4 regions of the Candidatus Paralachnospira sp. LCP21S3_A2 genome follow, and region 3 is predicted to be linked to each of the others. Evidence: riboswitches for the same ligand, from Rfam matches in the RefSeq annotation. Region 3 holds a riboswitch; each other region holds the start of a gene.
What was found. Region 3 has a riboswitch for cobalamin ahead of ACTQ3K_RS03955 (bacterial Ig-like domain-containing protein). Riboswitches for the same ligand answer to the same signal wherever they lie in the genome.

Region 1 (5,401 bases), on a different contig from region 3:
CGGGAGAGTTTTTCGAGGATCTGAAGGAGACCACAGAGCCGCTGTTTGCGGGAAAGGCAGCGCTTACGGTATCATGGGAGGACGGGATCATGAACATGGAATGGGATCTCATGAAGACCCTGGTCATGAACCTGATGGACAATGCCGGAAAATCGGGGGCTACGCAGGTCGAGGTTCTTGGAATCATACGGGAGTGCGGCTATGAGATCGCAGTGCGGGACAACGGACGGGGAATCCCGGCGGAGAAGCTGCCTCATATCCAGGAAGCGTTTTACATGGTGGACAAGTCCAGAAGCCGGAAGCAGAACGGTGCGGGGCTGGGGCTGGCGCTGTGCCGGAAGATCGCGGCTCTTCATGATACCAGTCTGATGATCGTAAGCCGGGAGAACAGCGGAACCGAGGTTTCCCTGGTGCTCCCGGGAGCAGAAACCGGAACAGAAACAGAAAAAACAGGAACAGATACGGAAACCTGATGGAATCATAAAAAATCAAAGGCAGAAAGGAGGCGTTTGTATGAAAAAGAAAGTCAGGCAGGTCCTGGGCGGACTGGCGGTGTTTGGAATCCTGGTCTTATTGGGAGCGGCCGGCATGGGAATTGCCCATAAGGCACTGGAGCGGCAGACGGAAAGGCTGATGAGTACGACGGTGACGGTGGCAGATCCGTCGGGAAACAGGCTTTTGCAGACGGCAAAGAATCCGGGAGGAACCGATCCTGTTTCATCGGCAGATCCGGAGGCTGCGACAGACAGCGGAAAAACTGCAGGAGCCTCCGATTCGGAAGGCTGGGTGGTTTCGGAAAACGCAGGAGTCACAGCCATGGATGGAAATTCGGAAAACGGCATGGATCCGGGTGAAAGAGGCGATACGAAAACCGACCGGATTTCGGAAGCAGTCCCTGCGGACGGAGCAGACAGTACACAGGCGAGAATCCGTCTGGCAGAACGGTTTCCGGCAGTGACCGATCTTTCACTGGCCGGGCTTCGTCTACTGGGCGGCAGTGTCGAGACAAGGGAGCCGTCAAAGGAAGAACTGAGTGAGGAAGCGGCAGAGGATATCGCACGGATGATCTTCTGGCAGATGGGAAATCTGTGCAGAGAACAGATCGAAGAGAACGATGGGGCTGAGGCACTCCGGGATTCCGAGCTTCCCCTCACCATGTCCTTCCGGGCCAATGAAAGTGCGGCAGTCTGGACGGCTGATTATACCTGGAGCGGCGGATACATGAAGCTTTATCTGGACGCAGAAACCGGGCTTCCCGTCCGGATTTATGTAAACTGCGGGACACCGGGAAAGATGGAGGAGACAGGCGAAGCTATCTGTGCGCTGGCAAGGGAAAAAACAGCCGGCAGCCGGTATCCGTTGCTTGCTCAGGCATTAAATCCCCTATACGAAGCGCTTTTGGGGGAAACGCCGGGAGAAAAGCGGCTGGTCTATGCACCAAGCGAAGAGGACCGGGAGCGGGGCCGGACGGCGTATATCTGGAGCTTTCCAGGTGAGGATTACGCTGTGGTTTTGATCCAGGAATCAGAGAGCCTGATGTTCCAGGGAAATCCACGCCATCACATGGATCTGGTACTGGCAGACATGGCAGATGTAACCAGAATTGCCGACCGGATGATCAAGGCATACTGGACGGTGCAATAAAAAAGGGGGAGAAAAATTCTGGAAATTTCCGTTTGAAAGTTTCAGATTCCCGAAAATATCTGGAATGAATTGACAGGCTCGGAGGAACGTGTTAAACTATACACGAAAACTAGGCAATAGTTTTGCAGAAGTCAGAGTGCCGGAGACTCCTCTGAGCGGAGCGAAGGTTAAAAGGGAATCAGGTGAGAGTCCTGGACAATGCCGTTACTGTATGGGCGGAGTGATCCCCTGAAATGCCACTGGGAAACTGGGAAGGCGGGGAGAACGATGAAACCCGGAGTCAGAAAACCTGCTTTGACTGTATTTCAGTGCTGCGGGTCACGGCGAAAGAAATGTGCAGAAAAAAGAGCAATTCAGGAATTGAGAAATTTCTGTTAAAAGGACACTTTTTTTGGACAGATATTTGCCGCCTGTGGGCGGCTTTTTTATTTCACAGGAAAGTGCATCCTATGAAACAAAAAAAGCAGGAATGATTCCTGCTGAAAGAAAACCCGTATGAAGAAGTCCGGTGCAGGGCTTCCGGAAAAAATTATCCGATGCAGGATTGTTTTGAAACACTGTTCGATATATCAGAGAGAAGACAGTGTGGATAGAAAAAACAAGAAAGCGATGGGAGTGTACGGCATGACGGAGCAGGTTTTAGAGCGGAAGGAGGCACTTCGGCGGGCAGTGCCAGATCTGGAAATTGATGAAAACTACAGAATCGTCGGAAGAGAGGCTCTGAAAAACAATATCAAGGTGCGAACCGTGTTTTTGCCGCAGATAGTTGAGATCCGTGGACAGGCATTTTATAACTGCACAAACCTTAGAAAGGTAGGCGTTCCCAATCTCAGTACAATCCGAAAGGAAGCCTTTTTTGGCTGTTCCAATCTGCGGACTGTGAGTTTTCCGTCAGCGTTTTCGCAAATGGAGGATGCCGCGTTTTACGGCTGCAAGCGTCTTGGAAAAGTAGAATTTGAAAAGAATAATCAGGTGCAGCGGCTGCCGAATCGTGTATTTTCAGAATGTAAGGAATTATCGGCGCTTGTTATGCCGGACAGTTTGGAGGAGATCGGAAGGGAAGCATTTTATAAATGCGGAGAGCTGAAAACCCTGCATCTTCCGGAGCATCTAAAACGGATCGCCGCGAGAGCGTTTTATGCCAGCGGCCTTACGGAGCTGGAGCTTCCCGGAGAGCTTTCAGATATTGGTGAGGGAGCTTTTCTCAAATGCAAGGCGTTAGAATATGTTCGTGTGCCTGAGACCGTGAAAACCATCGGAAAATGGGCATTCCATGGATGTTCCAGACTGAAGGTTCTGGAGGTACCGGGAGATCCGGAAGTGATCGGAGAATGGATTACCAATAAAAACTGTGTGATCCGATGTCCGAAGGGAAGCCGGATGGAGGCTTACGCGAACGAATACGGTATGGAAATAGAATATTTGTAAAATTGAATAATAATACATCGATACAGTTTACGTTGGTAATTGATAGGTGATCCGGTTAGATCCCGGAGCCAGCCGGAAGGAATTTTATGTCCGGAAGTGCGGATAGCCCGTATGACCTGCTGTTTCAAAAAGATCCAGAGGAGCAGGGCGTATTGTATCATGGCGAAATATAAGAGCTTCTCTTCGGAGAAGCTCTTCTTTATTTTATAAAAAAGTGTATGGATCTTGAGTGAGGTCTTAAAGAACCGCTTATGAAGCGTGTTCTTTGACAGATAGAGAAGAAAGGAGAATGAAGTATGAGAAAAACCAAACGATGGCTTGCGTTTCTGTTAAGCCTCAGCATGGTGCTGAGTGTGGGAACAAGCCCGGTTCTGGCTGCCTCCGCGGATAATCCTGCACAGACTGCAGTGGAAGCTTCTGCACAGGCGGTCCAGGATGCAGAGACAGAAGAGCAGACAGAGGCTTCGAAGGAGGAGACCGGAGAAGAAGAAACCAAAGCAGAAGAAAACAAAGCAGCAGAGAGAAAGGCAGAAGAGGCAGCGGGCAAGGCTGCAGAGCCTGCAGCTGAAGCGGCGAAGGATAAGGGGACTGATGCTGATGTAGAGGCAGAACCTCAGGAACCGGAAAATAAGAGCGCGCTTTCTGCACAAGAGGAAACTCACAGCCTGTTACTTGGTCTCGAGACCAATGACAAGGTTGGTTTATCCCCGGATTTTGACGAGAACGGAGAGACGGTTGTTTACTGGGAGGCTTCCAGCACCTACTTCCGGACGAGAGCGAGAATCGCTGCTGCGGCAAGCGGCGTAACACTGACCTACACCTATACGGATATCGACGGTGCGGCAAAGACGGTGAAGGCTACCTCCACCGCCGCCCTTACCTCCCTTCCAAAACTGATCGCAAAGGGTGCAAAGGGAGCAGAAGTTACGTTGACAGCAGCCTCCGGATCTGTATCCGAGACCTATAAGATCCACGTTAAGAGAAAGGCTCTGCTTTCCGGTCTGACTTTGACGGATGCAAATGGGGCTGCGATTGCTTTTACACCTGGATTCAGCAAGCTGGTTACAGACTATTCCGTGAATGTGATCGATGATGTGACAAGCGTAAAGGTAAAGGCATCGGAGCTGGCGGGAGCAGACGGAACAGCCTTCCTGTTCAACGGAACGGAATCGGCGGACGGAACCTATGACTTTCCGATTCAGCCTGGTGAGAACAAGCTGACCGTCTCCGTAAAGAACGGTTCGGATGCTGCCCAGGAGTACACCGTTACTATTAATCAGGTGTCGGCGGTGACCCTGACCGTTGATCTGAAGACCGACGGCGCACTGTTCGCCCTGTACCGCGGTACAAAAGGAAAGACCCGTGTGATCCCGGAGGCAGACGGAACCTATAAGCTGTACCCCAAGGAGGATTACATCTACACCGTAACGGCCAGGGGATACCAGAGCTATAAGGCTCCGAAGAACGAGCAGGACGAAAACGGCAGAAATCTTCTGAATCTTTCCGAGGATACCATAAAGACCTTTACCCTGGAAAAAACTCCGGAATCCGATCCGCTGACCCAGTACAACCCGACCTATCCGGGGGCACGCTGCGGTGAGGATAATAATTCCATCGTAAATGTAAAGACCCCCATCAACCGCAGTGCCATCGAGGTTGTCTGGGAACGGCAGACCGGCGTATCGGTAACTCCCAGCTCCGGAAGCACCCCGATCATTGCAGGCAACTTCATGTATACCTTTTCCAAGAATACCATTTATAAGATGGACAAGGAAACCGGTAATGTAGTCGGCAGCGCCACCACAAAGGACGGTGCAGGCTTTAACTTAATGCCTTCTACATATGGCAACGGTATGATTTTTGTACCGATCAACGGCGGTGTTCAGTGCTTCAATGCAGATACCATGGAATCTCTCTGGGTCTATACCGATCCAAACGGCGGTTCCTCCAACAGCCCGATCCGTTATTCCGATGGCTACATTTATTTCGGACTTCAGGGCAACGGCGCTCTGGTATGCATTTCTGTTGAGGATGAAGATCCGACCGTCGGCGATGAGGCCAAGGATGCAACCTGGAGAAATATGGATTCCAACGGAAACATCTGGTGGAACGATGTATGGAGCAATGAGAAGTATGTATTTGTTGCAGCTTCCGGACCGGCGAACCAGACGGATCAGGGTCGTCTTCTCTGCATTGACAAGGTAACCGGTGAAACCGTTCAGTCGGTGGTGATCGACGGCGGACGAAGCGGTGTGACGTATTACAACAAGAGAATCTATTTTATCAGCGGCCACGGAAAACTGTATTCCTTTAACATTGCGGATGACGG
Region 2 (5,401 bases), on a different contig from region 3:
CCGGTGATGAAACGGCAGAGAAAGAGCATGAGGAGTTTGTGCCGCTGTTTCTTCGGATGAAGAAATTGTCGGATATTCTGCGGGAAAAGCGCCGGAAGCGCGGCTCCATCGATTTTGATTTTCCGGAGAGCAGGATCCTTCTGGATGAGAAAGGACGGCCGGTGGAGATCAAGGCTTATGAGCGCAATGCGGCAACCATGCTTATCGAGGATTTCATGCTGCTGGCCAATGAAACGGTGGCGGAGGATTATTACTGGCAGGGACAGCCCTTTGTCTATCGGACCCATGAAAATCCCGATCCCGATAAGATTCGGGAGCTGGGGCTTTTGATCAGCAATTTCGGGTATCATCTCCGGACAAATCAGGAAGAAATCCATCCGGGAGAGCTTCAGAAGCTGCTGGCAAAGATCCAGGATGCACCGGAGGAGGATCTCATCAGCCGTTTGACGCTGCGCTCCATGAAACGTGCCCGATATCAGACAGACTGTATCGGACATTTCGGGCTGGCAGCCAAGTATTACTGCCATTTCACCTCGCCCATCCGCCGTTATCCGGATCTGCAGATCCACCGGATCATGAGCGATGCCCTGAGCGGCCATATGGATCAGAGGCGGCAGGAGCATTATGAAGACTGCCTTCCGGCTGTCTGTGTCCAGTGCTCCAACAAGGAACGGCAGGCAGACGATGCCGAGCGGGAAGTGGAGAAGATGAAAAAATGCCAGTACATGGCTCATCGGATCGGTGAGGTTTATGACGGCGTGATCTCCGGCGTGACCGGCTGGGGAATGTATGTAGAGCTTCCAAATACAGTGGAGGGAATGATCGCTCTGGCAGCCATGGACAGCGATTACTATGAGTTTGATGAAAAACAGTACCGCCTTGTGGGCGTCGGAACGGGAAAGATTTATAAGCTGGGCCAGAAGATCCGTGTCCGCGTCATGGCAGTTGACCGGGTGGGCAGTACCATTGATTTTATGCCGGAGGAGGATTCGTAATGGCAAAAGAAAGTTATAAGCTGGTGGCTAATAATAAGAAGGCATACCATGATTACTTCATTGACGACACCTATGAGACCGGGATCGCCCTGGCAGGAACAGAGGTGAAATCAATCCGCATGGGGAAATGCAGTATCAAAGAGTCCTTTGTGAAGATCGAAAAGGGAGAGGTTTACATCTACGGTATGCACATCAGTCCTTATGAAAAAGGAAACATCTTCAACAAGGATCCCCTCCGGGTTCGGAAGCTTCTGCTCCATGGATATGAGATCAATAAGCTCATCGGAAAGATCCAGCAAAAGGGCTGCACACTTGTACCGTTAAAGGTCTATTTTAAAGGAAGCCTTGTAAAAGTCGAAATCGGTCTGGCACGCGGAAAAAAACTTTATGACAAACGCGCCGACATCGCCAAAAAAGATCAGAAACGCGAAGCCGAAAAAGAATTTAAAATCAGAAACTTGGGATAAGCACTGAGCCGTGCAAAAAGATCGGTCAATGCCGAAGAAAGCTTGCTTTCGAAAGGCAGATGACCGATCTTTTTATAGGGCGAACGCCCGCATCCAGAAAAAACAAAGTTTTTTCTGGATGGGAACGGCGAAGGATGTACCGTCGAGCAGAGCCGTGGAGGGCGAACGCCGGAAGCAACGGCGAAGAAAGCAGAGCCGTGCAGGCGAAGGCTTACACCACACACACAATTTCCATGAGGTGCTGTGACAGGATTTTATTTCCGATATTCCGAAGCAGCTTTTTCTGCCACATGGAGGCGATGAAGGTCTACATCAGTGGGCAGAGTGCAGTCGGCACCGAGGATCCAGCGTTTATCGCCGAAGGTATCCATGATCTCATGAACGGCGGCGATGATTTCCTCATCGGTTCCGTCCACCAGCACACCGTCACGGTCATCGAGACCGCCTAAGTATACCTTGTCTTCACCAAAGATCTTCCGGCCTTCGATCAGGCTGGGATTGTCGGAGAATACGCCCCAGTTGTAAACCGGAACATCGTATGCCTTGTAGCGGTTCAGGTTCAGATGATCCTTGCACATATGGAGCACGTTGCAGGGCGCATCCTTGGCGGCCTCCAGAATCTGAAGCTCGTAAGGCTTTACAAAGGTCTCGAATTCCTCATCGGTGAGCAGGAAATCTTCTCCTCCGAGAGCAGCATAGTAAACGCCGTCACAGCCGGCAGCCAGACATTCCTTGGAAAGGGTTGTCAGATAGTCAGCCAGAATGCCGAATACATGCTTCATGCCTTCCGGATTTTCACGGAGATATTCCACCAGGATCGCACGGTTTTCTTCAAAATTCTTTTCCACACCTACCAGTGCATGGAATGCGGAAGCGATGATCCCGTGAACGGTGATCAGCATAACAGCTTCTCCGTTCATTTTGCTGCAGATGTTCTTTACAAGCTCCACTTCACGGGTGATGATCGGATCATCATGGGAGATGGGCTTCATCTTATTGAGATCAGCGGCACAGTTGATCTCGGTCTGTCTCGGAACCGTATTTTCATTCATGATCTTGCACAGAGAGGTTCCGCTTTCCCGGAAAAATTTCAGGTGGGTATCAACGGCAGCCTGGCCATATTCATTTCCGGCAGGAAAGTGAAGCCAGAAGCCGCAGGGCATTTCATCGGGGCGCTCGCCGTTCAGAACCGCAAGTACCTGTTCTTTCTTTGTCATAGTGAGACTCCTTTCATCGGTCAGCAGGATTTGAAGAGATCCCGCCACTAATATGATTAGTTATAGTTTGATTATATACAGAAGCACCGGGAAAATCAACCAGATTTTATAAGGCAGCGGCCGGTAAAATTTATCTTGCCCGTTGCCAAAACAGGAGCAATTTGTTATAATACCCGGAAGAACACAGGATTTTCAGTGCCGTATGGCGGGAGACATACGGGTAAAAGGGAACCGGGTGGGAAGCCCGGACGGTCCGGCCACTGTAATCAGGGAGTGAACCTGCAGGATGTCATTGTATGGAGGAAAGTCCATATGAGAAGGCGCGGGGAAACGAAGATCTGTAAGTCAGGAAACCTGCTGAAAAGGTTGGTGAATTGCTTCCGAAGAAAGCACAGGGTTCATCGAATAAAGCTGCGAATTTTATTCAGATTCACCGACGGGTACACGGCCGCTTCCTGGGGCCGATATTTTTGTGCAATGACACAGACAGGAGGAATTATGAAACGTAGAGGCATGAGTATTCTGGCTCTGCTGCTGTCCTGCTCTATGGCGCTTTCTCCGGTTTCCTATGTAAGGGCATCGTCATCGTCGGTTTTGGAAGAATCTGAAACGGCAGCCGAGGAAGAGACAATACCGGAGGAAACAAAAGCACCGGAGCAGAAACCGGAGGAAGAAACCGGGACAGAACCGGAAACGAAAGAATCTGAGACTGTGGAAACGGTTCCGGAAACAGAGTCTTCCGTGGAGACAGAAGCCGGAGAAACAGACCCAGAAGAAACCAAAACGGAAACAGATGCAGAGACGGAGACCGCAGAAGAACCGACGGAGGCAGAAGCGGAAACGGTGCAGCCGACAGCATCTGTACGAAAAGAAGAAGTAAAGAAGATACAGAAAACTGCAGCTGATGCAGCGGAGACCATTGAGGAGATCGCACTTTTCGCAGCAAGGGAGACAGGACTTGCAGTGGCACCGACTATGGCGATTACCGGTGTTAATGTGCTGAAAAGTAATCCTGAGTCCGAGGACGGATACAGCGAATACGGGATGTTTCCGATCACAGATGCGGTCTGCACGGTAAAAGGAGATCAGATTGAGATCACCTTTCATACAGGCAGAAAAAAAGTTTTCGATGGAATCTATCTTGGTTTAAAGAGTGATGAAGGGAAGACCGTACAGTACAGCGGAAGCGGAAGTCCCGTGACGTTTACAATCCAGGTACCGTTATCAAAGAAAAATACCTGGATTCCCGTTACCCTGTATCGTTCAGATAAGGGAACCTGGAATGATAATGAGCTCTGGCTCAGCATTCCGGATGTAACAACTTTGACAAAGCAGCCGGAGGCAGCATCGAAGAAGAGCGGAGAAACAGTTTCGCTTTCCGTGGCAGCTGCCGGAACGGCCTCTTACCAGTGGCAGAAGAGCAGCGACAACGGTGCGACCTGGACAGACTGTCAGGGAGCCAATGTGGCAGTTTATGAATTTACCATGAGTGCTGAGACGGCCGGTCTGTACCGCTGCAAGGTAACAGCTGAGGGAAAGATCGGAACCGTTTCCGAGAACGTACAGGTAAGCGTGGCAAGCGAACAGGAGGGATATGTTTCCGATGATGGAGTATCCGCTGTTTATGCGAGTGATGATACCAAGAAGCCCGGACAGGTCTATTCGATGTTTAAAATCGGTGCATCAAGGGTTACGGTAAAGGGAGACCGTCTGGAGGTAAGTATTTGGGTGAAGCCTGCCAGCAGTGGAAAATTCTCCTATGATGCAATTTATATCGGAGACCGGAATGATGAAACGAAGGAGCCGGTCGTTCTTGGGGCAGAGGATCCGACTATGAGCGACAAGCTTCAGAAGTTTACCTTTACGGTACCTGTTTCCATGGCAGGAGGAGAAGTCCACTTTGTCCCGAGAAGTGCTTCCAAGGGAACCTGGAGTGTTACAAGTTCGCTGGCGTTTAAGCTTCCGAAGCTTTCCGATTTCAAGAAGCCTTCGGTGATCAATATTACGACTCAGCCCAAGGATGTAACCGTTAAGGCAGGAAAGCCTGTAACACTTTCGGTTGAGGCAGCAGGAGAAGCGGGCGTGACCCTGTCCTATCAGTGGCAGAAGAACAATGGAACCGAATGGGTAAACTGTGACGGAGACGGTGCACAGACCGCTTCTTATGGATTTACTATGAGCGAGGCGATGGCAGGAAGCTATCGCTGCCGGATCACAGACAGCACCGGAACAACGGTGACTACCAATTCTGTCAGTGCGGTGATCGCGACGGCACCGGCCGTGACCGGAACAGCTGTCTGCGTAGTAAAGAACAGCGGCGCGGTGTTCACAATGTTTAAAATCGCTGATTCCAGGGTTGTAGAGGATGGCGATGAGCTGGAAATCACCATTACCACAAAAAATACATCGTTTGATGAGCTGTATCTCGGGGAAAATGATGAGGAAAATAAGACTCCGGTGATCCGGGGAACAGAACTGACGGATGGTGGATGGAGCTTCACATTCCGCGTACCGAAGAGCCAGAAGGGTGCGGTTCTGCCTGTAGCTCTCCATAAAGTGAAGGACGGAAGCTGGTACACAAACCAGGATCTCTGGATCTATATTCCTGATGAGGGAATTGAAACCATTCCCACCGCAGAAAATGAGATCAGACTGACAGAGGGCGGAACAGGAACTGCCTCCAAGAAGCTGAATATCCAGAGCTCCAAGGCAGTATTAAAGG
Region 3 (5,401 bases):
GCCGGGTAAACGGCATAACCGTCTGCGTTGGTATACGCATCGCCCATGGTCACAGCGCTTACTTCATTTGTCAGTCCTGCAATGAAATCCTTTGCTTCCGCTTTCCTGCCGCCAAACTCGTTTGACGCGGAAACCTCTGCAAGTCGCAGGGTCACGCGGGCGGTCTTTCCGTCCACGGAGGCTGCCGCGCTGTTCGGGAAGCTGAAGGCTCCGCCGCCAAGGCTCTTTCCGTCTGCGCTTACCGCACGGTAGGAATACGTTCCTTCGGAAGCAGTAAACTCATAAATATCATAAAGCTGGTTGCTTTCTGTGTCACGGGTGATGCCGGAAACAGCACTGTCTGCCGCAAAGGTGTCCTTTTCGGATTCATCCTTTCCGGTTGTAGGATATACAGTCAGGCCGTTCTCTCCAACAGTGTTCTTCGGAACATAAAGTTCAACACTGTAAACTGGTTTTGTTACGGTTACTTCACAGGTTGCTGTTACCTTATTATTTTTTGCATCGGTCGCTGTCGCTGTGATCGTTGCGCTTCCTGTCTTCAGGCCGGTGATTTTTCCGTCTTCTACGCTGACCGTCTTCGGATCGGAGCTTTCCCATGTGATTGTTGTCAGGGAGGTCTCCGGAACAACCGCTGCCTCCAGGGTCATGCTGTCGCCCCTGGTCAGCTCCGTCTTATTGGTGGAAAGCGTGAGTCCGGTTACCGGAATATCGGCGCTCTGGATCACCACCGGACACTCCCAGATTACCGGGTTATTCTGGAAATTCGTGGAGATGGTCAGCTTCGCGGTTCCTGTTTTAACAGCTGTGATCTTGTACTGAACCACTGCATTTTTGGCCGTCCAGGGATTTACGGTTTTTGTTACCATCTCAACCTTAAAAATATCCTCGTCGGAAGAGACTGCCGTTACCTTATACCGATCCCGGTCAAGCGGGCTCGGTACATTGACTGCATCAAACTCCTTCGTTTCCCCCGCAGTAACCTTCAGGACGTTCGCATTGATCTTGCTGGCAACTGTCATCTTATAGGAAACGCTTACTTCAGCGTATCTTCCGTCGCCGGTCCTTACCGTATAGGCAACAGATCTGTTCTGATTCCAGGGGCTGTATGTAACCAGACCGGTATGCTCATTAACAACACTGGAATTGCTTGTTCCAAGCGTACTGTCTCCGCCGGACCAGAACACACTCTTAACCGCCGGATCGCCGGATGCGGAAAGCTGTACCTCTGCCGGCTCTGTTCCAAAAAATGCTTTTGCAGAGTTAACAGTCGTCTCTGATGCAGATGCGTCCAGAGTTCCCTTTAGCTGGTAAACGGTCTGTGCCGTCTTACCGGTTGCTGTGTTCATGACCACAAGGATCTTTCCGTTATTGCCGGAGGGACGTTTCTTCATCTTCACCTTGTTTGTCATCTGTGTTTCATCTGTTGTAAGACGGGCATTGTAGCTTCCAAGCAGATGCTCCTCATCGGCCGTCTCGCCATCATAAACAGAAACTGCTGCGATGAGGTAATCCGGCAATGCCTGATCTACAGTCGTTCCTACATTCAGGTACCAGGTATCCCCCTCGGAAGGGAGCGCATACTCTTTCACTTCCAGACCGGTGACGTTATAAGGGCTCTCGAATACGGCACGATAAAAAGTATCCGCAGTCAGAGTTACCTGAGTTTCTGTTCCGCCCTCGATGGCTGTCCAGGTCTCTCCGTCCGAAGACTGCTCCCAATGAGAAAACTGATACAGAGAATCCGCTTTTGCCCGCAGCGTATGAGTTTCACCATCAGCACGAACCTGCTGTACCTTTCCTCCGGTGGAATCTGTCATGGTGATCTTATAAGCCATATCTGTCTTCGCTTCAAAGACAGGGATTACCTTAAGAACGCTTAATGCACCTTCATCGACTTTTTCACCTGCAAACTGAAGCCGGTACTGACTTTTTAAATTATAAGTTTCACGGTACATGGAGAAATACCAGCCATCTCCATTTATAAAGCTCTTCCAGCCATTCGCCTCGGTAGGAACCGCATTGATCGCACTCTCCTGATCGGCTGTCCCGGAATAGAAAGTACCATCGATCTGCCATCCGCAGAACGCATACTTATCTGTGTCATAGGTACCTTCATAAAATCTCGCCAGCTCACCCGTATAAGTTCCGACACCGGTAATCTTTCTGGGAAGAGCATTATTTCCTCCGTATAACTGGATTGCTGATACAGTCGCATCGGAAATCAGAGTTCCGTCACTCTGGCGCAGCATGGGCTTTTCGATCAGCAGACCAGGACGTTCACCGGTTTTAAATACAATTGTTGCTACATACGAATAAACCGTCGTCGGCGTCATACCCTCGGTAAGCCCCTTGTTTGTTACGGCCGCACGGTAATATTTCGTCTCACCCGCCTTAATATCCGGAGTATAGTAGCTGTACAGATTCGAATTGAATGCTGCAGACGCGTCTTCGATATCCGTAAAGTTGATTCCATCATCCGAAACCTGCCAGTTTACAGTCAGCGTATCGACCGTATAGGATGAATTGTCCCGCTTAATTTCTACCCACAGCTGTTTTGCTGCACCATCGTCCGCTTCATAATACGTCGCTGAACTGTTTTTCAGGTTATTCCAGCTGTCAAACTTTGGTGCCGGAGCTGTAGCCGTTTCTTCGTCACTCTGAACAGCTGCCGATATCTGTCCGGACTCCGCAGCCGATGTAACTGATACCATGCCAAAGGCCATGACCAGCACAAGCAGCAGTGACAGAAGTTTTCTGCTTCTCTTTTTCATATGTTCCTCCTTTTCATTTCATACTGTCTGACGTTTTCCCCGTTCTGCGGGTAATCCACGTTCAGACGCCATAAGTGGTTCATTTATATCAACCGAAAGCTGTTCGCGGAAATCATCCGATTCCTTCAATGTCATTTTTTACCGCCTTGTGTCAAACCCATTTACCGGTTTATGGCACAAAAAATAAACCTCCGATTTGCTTTCGGACATTTATGCTGAAGCTCCAGCCGCCTGTATTCTGACTCAAGGTTCAATCCTACTTGCTGTCCCTTCCCGATTTCTCAGTGGATCTGACAGCGTTCGTCCCTATTACAGCGGAGAGAAACCGTACCGGAATCACACCGGACTTCCCGAACAGGTCATTTAAGAACTGTTCTGCTGCTGTTCAAACGCTTCTGATTATTCTATTATTTTTTCTCTACAATCCTTTTGTTAATACAAGGAGCCTGGCAGCCTGCTACCATTTTCCCTGTTTGCCTCTCATCATAACACATCCTTTTTCTGCGTGCAAGTTTCCTTTCCGCAATTCTGCGGATTTTTTCTCCCTGTCACTCTGAAAAAGGTAAATACAAATACTCCCCCCTTTATCATCGATGTGATCGAAAGTGCCCACCAGATTCCCGACAGACCGAGAGCGGTCTTACTGAGAAAGACTGCAAGCGGAATTCTTGCACTGGTAAAGATAATGCTGATGATGCTGCACAGCTTTGTCCTTCCAAGTCCGGACAACGCTCCTACCGTGGTAAGCTCCACGCATAAGAAGGCCTCGCTGAACCCGACGATCACCAGATAATCGACAGCTGTCTTAATCGCTTTCGGCTCATAGAAAAAGACACCTGCGATGGCTCCGGGCGCCAGCACAAACGCAAGGTTGATCAACAGCCCCCAGGCCCCTACTGTCCAGAGGGATGCCCGATAGCCTTTCTTCACCCGCTCCATCTTTCCGGCTCCATAATTCTGTGCCACGAAAGCGTTAAGAGCCGATGAAAATCCGTCTGCCGTATTCCAGGAAATGGATTCGATCTGTCCGCCCACCCGCTGAGTGGCAACAGCTTCTGCTCCGAACGCGGAAACCATACGGGTCAGCACCATGGAAATCGCGCAGTAGGCCATGCCCTGGATCGCCGTGGGAATTCCGATCCGGCAGATCCCCACCAGCTGTTCCTTCGGAATTTTTGCAAACAGGCGGCTTCCCTTCAGCACATTTTCCCGGTTTTTCCGCAGGATCCCCAGAAGCATGATGCTCATGACAATGGCCTGCGCCGTCACAGTGGCAATGGCAGCCCCGGCGGCTCCCAGCTTCGGAAACGGTCCCATGCCCAGGATCAGAACCGGATCCAGGATCATATTGGCCGCCAGACCGATAAGATTGGCAAAAAACGGCGTCTTGGAATCCCCCTGTGCGGTATAAAGGCCGGTAAGGGTCAGGCTCAGAAACGAGAACACGATCAGTCCGCAGGCAATTCTGGTATAGGAAAGCGCCGCATCCAGCGCCTCTTTATCCTGTAGCTGAAAAAAGCCCACCAGCGGTTTTGTGAAAATCAGACAGACTGCAGCAAATAACAGCCCCATGAGAATCGAAAGCTGCAGGGCCGCCTGGGCATAGCAATGTGCCTTTTCCCGGTCTCTGCGCCCAATGCACTGAGCCGTCTGGACCTGTCCGCCCATACGCGCCATGGAGGCCAGCCCCTGAGACAGCCAGGTGAACATGCCTCCGACGCCGACACCGGCTACGGCCTTTGAGCCGAGCTGCCCGATCCAGGCCATGTCGGTGATATTATATAAAGTTCCCAGAAAGGACGATGCCATAATGGGGATCGCCAGTCTGGTCAAGGTTTTTAAAATAGGTCCCGTAGTTAAATTTTCTTTCATGCGGTCGAATTCCTGTCTTTTTTTGTTTTTGACTGCCGCGCTGTCTGGTCTGTCATTTTTTATGAGAAGACTGTTTAAGCAGCTCGGTGCCTCCTTTCCATTATACCCTTTTATACCCGATATGCCAGCATTTTCCGACAGAAATTCTGCAATTTCCATGTTCATCCCGTTATCCTCCGCCGGAAGCATCCGTGCAGACAGACTCACAGGAGTACGTTCCTTTGAAACAAAACAAAGTCCCGCCAGTAATACACCGGGGGACTCCGTTTCTTCCTATTGATTCAATTATGCCGCACTGCTGGTGCTTCCTTTTCCGCCAAGCAATGCATCCAGCTCCTGAAGTTTCTTCTTTACCTCAGGACTTACATTCTTCGGTACCTCGATCTCCACCACTGCATACTGGTCTCCGTGGACAGACGGATTCTTCATGGAAACAATTCCCTTTCCTCTGAGACGGATCTTGGAACCGGACTGTGTTCCCGGACGGATCTTGCACAGAACATTTCCGTAAATGGTCTGTACCATAGTCTCTCCGCCGAGCACTGCGGTCGTAAAGGGGATTTTGACCATGGTATACACATCCATGCCCTCTCTGCGGAAGCCCGGTTTCTCCTGTACCTGAACCTTCAGAAGAAGATCTCCGGCGCCGCCGGCTCCGGGCATTCCTTTTCCTTTCAGACGGATCGTCTTTCCGGATTCGATCCCGGCAGGGATATTGACCTCGTAGGATTTTATTCCAGAATCGCTTTTTAAATGGA
Region 4 (5,401 bases), on a different contig from region 3:
AGGCCCATGCCTACACGGAGGTCATCTTCGGAAAGGGACATACCTTTAAGGCGGGTACCATCGGTACGCTGGCGGATAAGACGGCGTTCGGCTATGTGAAGAATTATTTTGAAGAGCGCGGCCAGAGGAAGCGGAATGCGGAGATCAACCGGATCGTTCAGGGCTGTGTCGGTGTCCGAAGGACAACCGGCCAGCACCCAGGCGGCATCGTTGTTATGCCTCACGGAGAGGAGATCAATTCCTTTACTCCGGTGCAGCATCCGGCCAACGACATGACCTCCGATATCATTACGACACATTTTGATTATCATTCCATCGACCATAACCTCCTGAAGCTGGATATTCTCGGACACGATGATCCCACCATGATCCGTATGCTGGAGGATCTGACCGGTTTAAATGCAAGAGAGTTTCCGCTGGACTCCAAGGAGGTTATGAGCCTGTTCCAGAATACGTCGGCGCTGAAGATTGAGCCGGAGGATATCGGAGGCTGCAAGCTGGGAGCATTGGGGATCCCGGAGTTTGGAACAGATTTTGCCATGCAGATGCTTCTGGATGCCAAGCCTACCTGCTTTTCCGATCTTGTCCGGATCGCAGGACTGGCTCACGGCACCGATGTGTGGCTGGGCAACGCCCAGGATCTGATCTTAAGCGGGCAGGCGACCATTCAGACGGCCATCTGTACCCGAGACGACATTATGATCTACCTCATCGGCATGGGCATGGACAAGAGTCTTTCCTTTACGATCATGGAGGGTGTCCGGAAAGGCAAGGGCCTGAAGCCGGACTGGGAAAAGGCCATGCGGGAGGCCAATGTGCCGGAGTGGTATATTGAATCCTGTAAAAAGATCAAGTACATGTTCCCCAAGGCCCATGCGGCGGCTTATGTGATGATGGCATGGCGGATCGCCTACTGTAAGGTATTTTATCCGCTGGCCTATTATGCGGCATTTTTCAGTATCCGTGCGTCCGGCTTTTCCTATGAGCTGATGTGCCAGGGGAGAGAGCGGCTGGAGTATCATCTTCAGGATTATAAAAACAGGTCAGACAGCCTGTCCCAGAAGGAGCAGGGAACGCTTCGGGATATGCGGATTGTTCAGGAAATGTATGCCAGAGGCTTTGAGTTTCTTCCCCTTGATATTTATCGGGCAAAGGCAGACCGTTTCCAGATCATTGACGGAAAGCTCATGCCGTCCTTAAGCTCCATTGACGGACTGGGCGGAAAAGCGGCGGAGGCCGTGGTGGAGGCGGTGAAGCGTGGCGAACGGTTTTTATCACTGGAGGATTTCTGGCAGAAAACGAAGGTGCCGAAAACAACCATCGATCTCATGGCAGAGCTTGGAATCTTCGGGGATCTGCCCAGAAGCAATCAGCTGTCGCTGTTTGATCTGGAGTTTACCGGATAGAGAAAGGGAGAATCACTATGGAATGCAAAAAAGACTGCTGCAGCTGCGGCAAGATGAAGCATCGGGATGAAAAGGAATATAAGGATCTGATCCATCGTCTGAACCGGATGGAGGGGCAGATCCGCGGGATCCGCTCCATGGTGGAGGAGGATCGCTACTGCGTGGATATCCTGACTCAGGTTCAGGCAGTGAGTTCCGCGTTGAATGCGTTCAGCAAGACCCTTCTCTCCAGTCATATCAAGACCTGCGTGGTGGAGGATATCCGGGACGGAAAGGAAGAGTCCGTGGACGAGCTGTGCCGCACGATCCAGAAACTGATGAAATAAAACAGGCGTTGAGCGGGCGGCAAAACCGCCGCCCGAACCTACCTGAAAAAGCGTCTCAAAAAAATTGAATAAATTGCAAAAAAAATATTGACAATTGAAATAATTTGAGGTATTATAATGGACGTAGCGAGGCGTGGCTCAGTTTGGTAGAGCGCCGTGTTCGGGACGCGGAGGCCGCAAGTTCGAATCTTGTCGCCTCGACTCTACTACATTTTATCAGTTTAATTGAATATGGCCTGTTGGTCAAGCGGTTAAGACGCCGCCCTCTCACGGCGGAAACAGGGGTTCGATTCCCCTACAGGCTACGAAAACCAGTAAATCTTGTATTTACTGGTTTTTTGTTTACAGGAACATACCAACGTTTGCTTGACAGCAACTTTAGCGGTTAAAAAACGTTTTGGTGTTGCATATCACGATCTGCTGTGGTATACTTGTTTTGTGCAAAACGAATTGCCGTGTCAAGTGCCCGCACAGGCGGGGAAAAGGGAATCAGGTGTAAGTCCTGAGCGATCCGGTCACTGTAAGCAGCGAGCGTGCTTCATATTCCATTGCAAACCCTATCATGCGAGAAGGAGAAGCGCCGCAGAGAACTGTAAGTCAGGAAACCTGCTTGATACGTGAGATGGGCTTCCGTGTAAAGCATCACATCCAACAGGGAAAAAATTTTCCTTTCGGTGTCAGCTTATGGGTTAAGCAGACATGTGTTTTGATCTCAATGCAAATGAATGCACAACTTCGTTACCGAGAATGAGTTCGGGCGCAGAGCGTTCCTACTCGCCGGGCTGACTGCCTGTGCGCTGTGCTTCCGGGCTGTGTGCACATTCAAAGAACGGACTGGGGCGCACCACAATGGTGCGCCCTATTTAAATTTTATCAGGATTTCATAAGGAGGAAGGCTATGGCAGTATTACTGACAGGAGGTGCCGGTTATATCGGCACGCATACAGCCATTGAAGTGGCAGACAGCGGATATGAGGTGGTGATCGCAGATAACCTGGCAAACAGCTGTAAAGAGGCTGTGAAGCGGGCAGAAGAGATCTGCGGAAAGAGGCTGTCGTTTTATCAGGCGGATGTGGCAGACCGGGAAGCACTGGAGAAGATTTTTTCGGAGCATTCCATTGAAGCAGTGATCCACTTTGCTGGACTGAAGGCGGTGGGAGAATCGGTGGAGAAGCCGCTGGAATACTATCGGAATAATCTGGACAGTACCCTGACGCTTCTGGAGGTCATGAAGAAGTATGGCTGTCATCAGTTTGTATTCAGTTCTTCGGCGACGGTTTATGGTACGCCGGAGCAGGTTCCGCTGACGGAGGACATGCCCACAGGAAGAAGCTGTACGAATCCTTATGGCTGGACAAAGGTGTTTATTGAACAGATCTTAAAGGATGCGGCTCATGCCGATCCGGAGCTTTCGGTGGTTCTTCTTCGGTATTTCAATCCCATCGGTGCTCATGAAAGCGGAAAAATCGGGGAAAATCCCAACGGAATCCCCAACAATTTAATGCCTTATATCTCCCAGGTGGCCGTGGGACGGCTGAAAAAGCTTCGGGTATTCGGAAATGATTATCCGACACCGGACGGAACCGGAGTCCGCGATTATATCCATGTGGTCGATCTGGCGAAAGGACATGTGTCAGCGCTTTCCTATGCCGGAAAAAACAAGGGGGTTGAGGTGTTCAATCTGGGGACCGGAATCGGATACAGCGTGTTAGATATTGTGAAAACCTTTGAACGGGTAAATCAGATTGAAATCCCTTATGAGATCACGGAGCGCCGGGCCGGCGATATCGCAGAGTGCTATGCAGATGCCTCCAAGGCAGAAAAGATCCTGGGATGGAAAGCAGAAAAGAGCCTGGAGGATATGTGCCGCGACACGTATCGGTGGCAGAAGCAGAATCCAAACGGTTATCAGGGATAGAACCGGGGCCGGAGGCATAGGATAGGAACAAGAACCTCCGGGGGACTGGTAGGATGAAACGATTGATAAAGAAGACAGCAGGAATCCTGCTGTCTCTTTCCATGCTGATGACGGCTGTGGTTCCGGGAAAGGCACAAAGCCGATATGCAGAATGGAATCATGCGGCAGGAAGTGAAGCAGAGCAGATGTCTGGAGAGACGGATCCGGAACAGACAGATTCAGAACAGACAGATCCGGAACAGACAGAAACAGCACAGCCATCGAATGGAACCCGTCCAGCGGGAGCACCGGAGATCACGGCGCAGTCCGCGGTTCTGATGGAGGCATCCACCGGGACGATCCTGTATGAGAAAAATGCAGAAGAAGCCCTTCGGCCGGCCAGCATTACGAAGATCATGACGCTGATTCTGATCTTTGACGCACTGGAGTCGGGAGCGATCACCCTGGAGGAGCCAGTGACCACCAGTGCCCATGCAAAGTCCATGGGCGGCTCCCAGGTGTTTCTGGAGGAGGGAGAGGTTCAGACGGTGGAAACGCTGATCAAGTGCATTGTGATCGCCTCCGGAAACGATGCGGCGGTCGCCATGGCAGAGCATATTGCCGGAAGTGAGGAGGCCTTTGTGACGCAGATGAATATGCGGGCAAAGGCACTTGGCATGACAGAAACCGTCTTTGAGGACTGCTGCGGGCTGACGGATTCGGCGTCCCATCTGACCAGCGCAAGGGATGTAGCGCTCATGAGCCGGGAACTGATCGTCCGCTATCCGCAGATTGAAAAATACAGTACCATCTGGATGGAAAATATCACTCATAACACGAAGCAGGGAAGAAAGGAATTCTGCCTGTCCAATACCAATAAGCTGCTGAAAATGGGAAATTCCTTTACGGTGACCGGACTGAAGACCGGCAGCACCAGCCTGGCGAAATACTGTTTTTCCGGGACAGCCAGACAGGATGGCATGGAGCTGATCGCAGTGATCATGGCGGCACCGGATTATAAGGTACGGTTTCGGGAGGCAGCGGCGCTTTTGAATTACGGATTTGCGTCGTGCAGTCTGTATCAGGACCGGGATGAGATCCGGGAAGTGCTGTCCGGGATCCCGGTGAGCGGCGGAACAAAGCAGAAGGCGGATATCCGTTACGGAGCCCCGTTTTCTTATCTTTGCATGAATGGAGAACAGCCGGGAGACATCGAAAAGGTATTGACGCTTCCGGAGCAGGTTGAAGCACCGGTGAAGGAAGGAGATCCCGTCGGAATACTGGAATACCGGATGGGAGAAACCGTCATCGGCAGTGTGGAGATCCAGGCGGCGGAATCTGTCGAGGCGGCCGGGATCGGGGATTATCTCCTGTGGCTGTTCCGGGCAATGACACTTCGGAGGATGGATACAGAAGCAGCGTAGGATCAGTGGCAAAAAAGCGGAAGAATGACAGGAGATCCGCTTATGTCGGCTTCGAATCAGACAGAAAGAGGATTAGATATTGAAACATACGGACCGATATGAGAAAATAGAGCGAGCCTGTGTGGCATTCGGGCGGTTTGATGGTGTTCATCGCGGTCATCAGGCGGTGCTTCGCCGCCTGAAGGCTCTGGGCGGCTGTTCTGTGGCGGTGAGCTTTGAGACAGAGAACAAGGTATTGACCACAGAAGAGGAAAAAGCATATTTCTTCGCACAGGAAGGGATTGATCAGATGATCTCGGTGCCGGAGCCGGATTGTCCGGCGGGGACTTTTGTAAAAGAGGTTGTGTC

Region 1: linked by a shared signal. The riboswitch ahead of ACTQ3K_RS01225 (leucine-rich repeat domain-containing protein) and the one ahead of ACTQ3K_RS03955 (bacterial Ig-like domain-containing protein) in region 3 are both predicted to bind cobalamin.
Region 2: linked by a shared signal. The riboswitch ahead of ACTQ3K_RS07630 (immunoglobulin domain-containing protein) and the one ahead of ACTQ3K_RS03955 (bacterial Ig-like domain-containing protein) in region 3 are both predicted to bind cobalamin.
Region 4: linked by a shared signal. The riboswitch ahead of galE (UDP-glucose 4-epimerase GalE) and the one ahead of ACTQ3K_RS03955 (bacterial Ig-like domain-containing protein) in region 3 are both predicted to bind cobalamin.

The regions. Positions count from the first base shown of each region.
Region 1 is NZ_JBQKGG010000001.1:271,891-277,291, reverse strand. Features, by position in the region: gene ACTQ3K_RS01235 (sensor histidine kinase) at 1-473, shown strand, start outside; gene ACTQ3K_RS01230 (hypothetical protein) at 514-1,644, shown strand; cobalamin riboswitch at 1,762-1,955, shown strand; gene ACTQ3K_RS01225 (leucine-rich repeat domain-containing protein) at 2,230-3,072, shown strand; gene ACTQ3K_RS01220 (cadherin-like beta sandwich domain-containing protein) at 3,369-5,401, shown strand, end outside.
Region 2 is NZ_JBQKGG010000008.1:48,296-53,696, reverse strand. Features, by position in the region: gene rnr (ribonuclease R) at 1-995, shown strand, start outside; gene smpB (SsrA-binding protein SmpB) at 995-1,462, shown strand; gene ACTQ3K_RS07635 (uroporphyrinogen decarboxylase family protein) at 1,717-2,679, opposite strand; cobalamin riboswitch at 2,856-3,055, shown strand; gene ACTQ3K_RS07630 (immunoglobulin domain-containing protein) at 3,178-5,401, shown strand, end outside.
Region 3 is NZ_JBQKGG010000003.1:129,020-134,420, reverse strand. Features, by position in the region: gene ACTQ3K_RS03955 (bacterial Ig-like domain-containing protein) at 1-2,771, opposite strand, end outside; cobalamin riboswitch at 2,983-3,166, opposite strand; gene ACTQ3K_RS03950 (MATE family efflux transporter) at 3,255-4,643, opposite strand; gene ACTQ3K_RS03945 (DnaJ C-terminal domain-containing protein) at 4,929-5,401, opposite strand, start outside.
Region 4 is NZ_JBQKGG010000004.1:206,302-211,702, forward strand. Features, by position in the region: gene ACTQ3K_RS05620 (PolC-type DNA polymerase III) at 1-1,406, shown strand, start outside; gene ACTQ3K_RS05625 (metal-sensing transcriptional repressor) at 1,424-1,732, shown strand; tRNA gene ACTQ3K_RS05630 (tRNA-Pro) at 1,860-1,933, shown strand; tRNA gene ACTQ3K_RS05635 (tRNA-Glu) at 1,966-2,037, shown strand; cobalamin riboswitch at 2,176-2,360, shown strand; gene galE (UDP-glucose 4-epimerase GalE) at 2,631-3,650, shown strand; gene ACTQ3K_RS05645 (D-alanyl-D-alanine carboxypeptidase family protein) at 3,704-5,053, shown strand; gene ACTQ3K_RS05650 (riboflavin kinase) at 5,133-5,401, shown strand, end outside.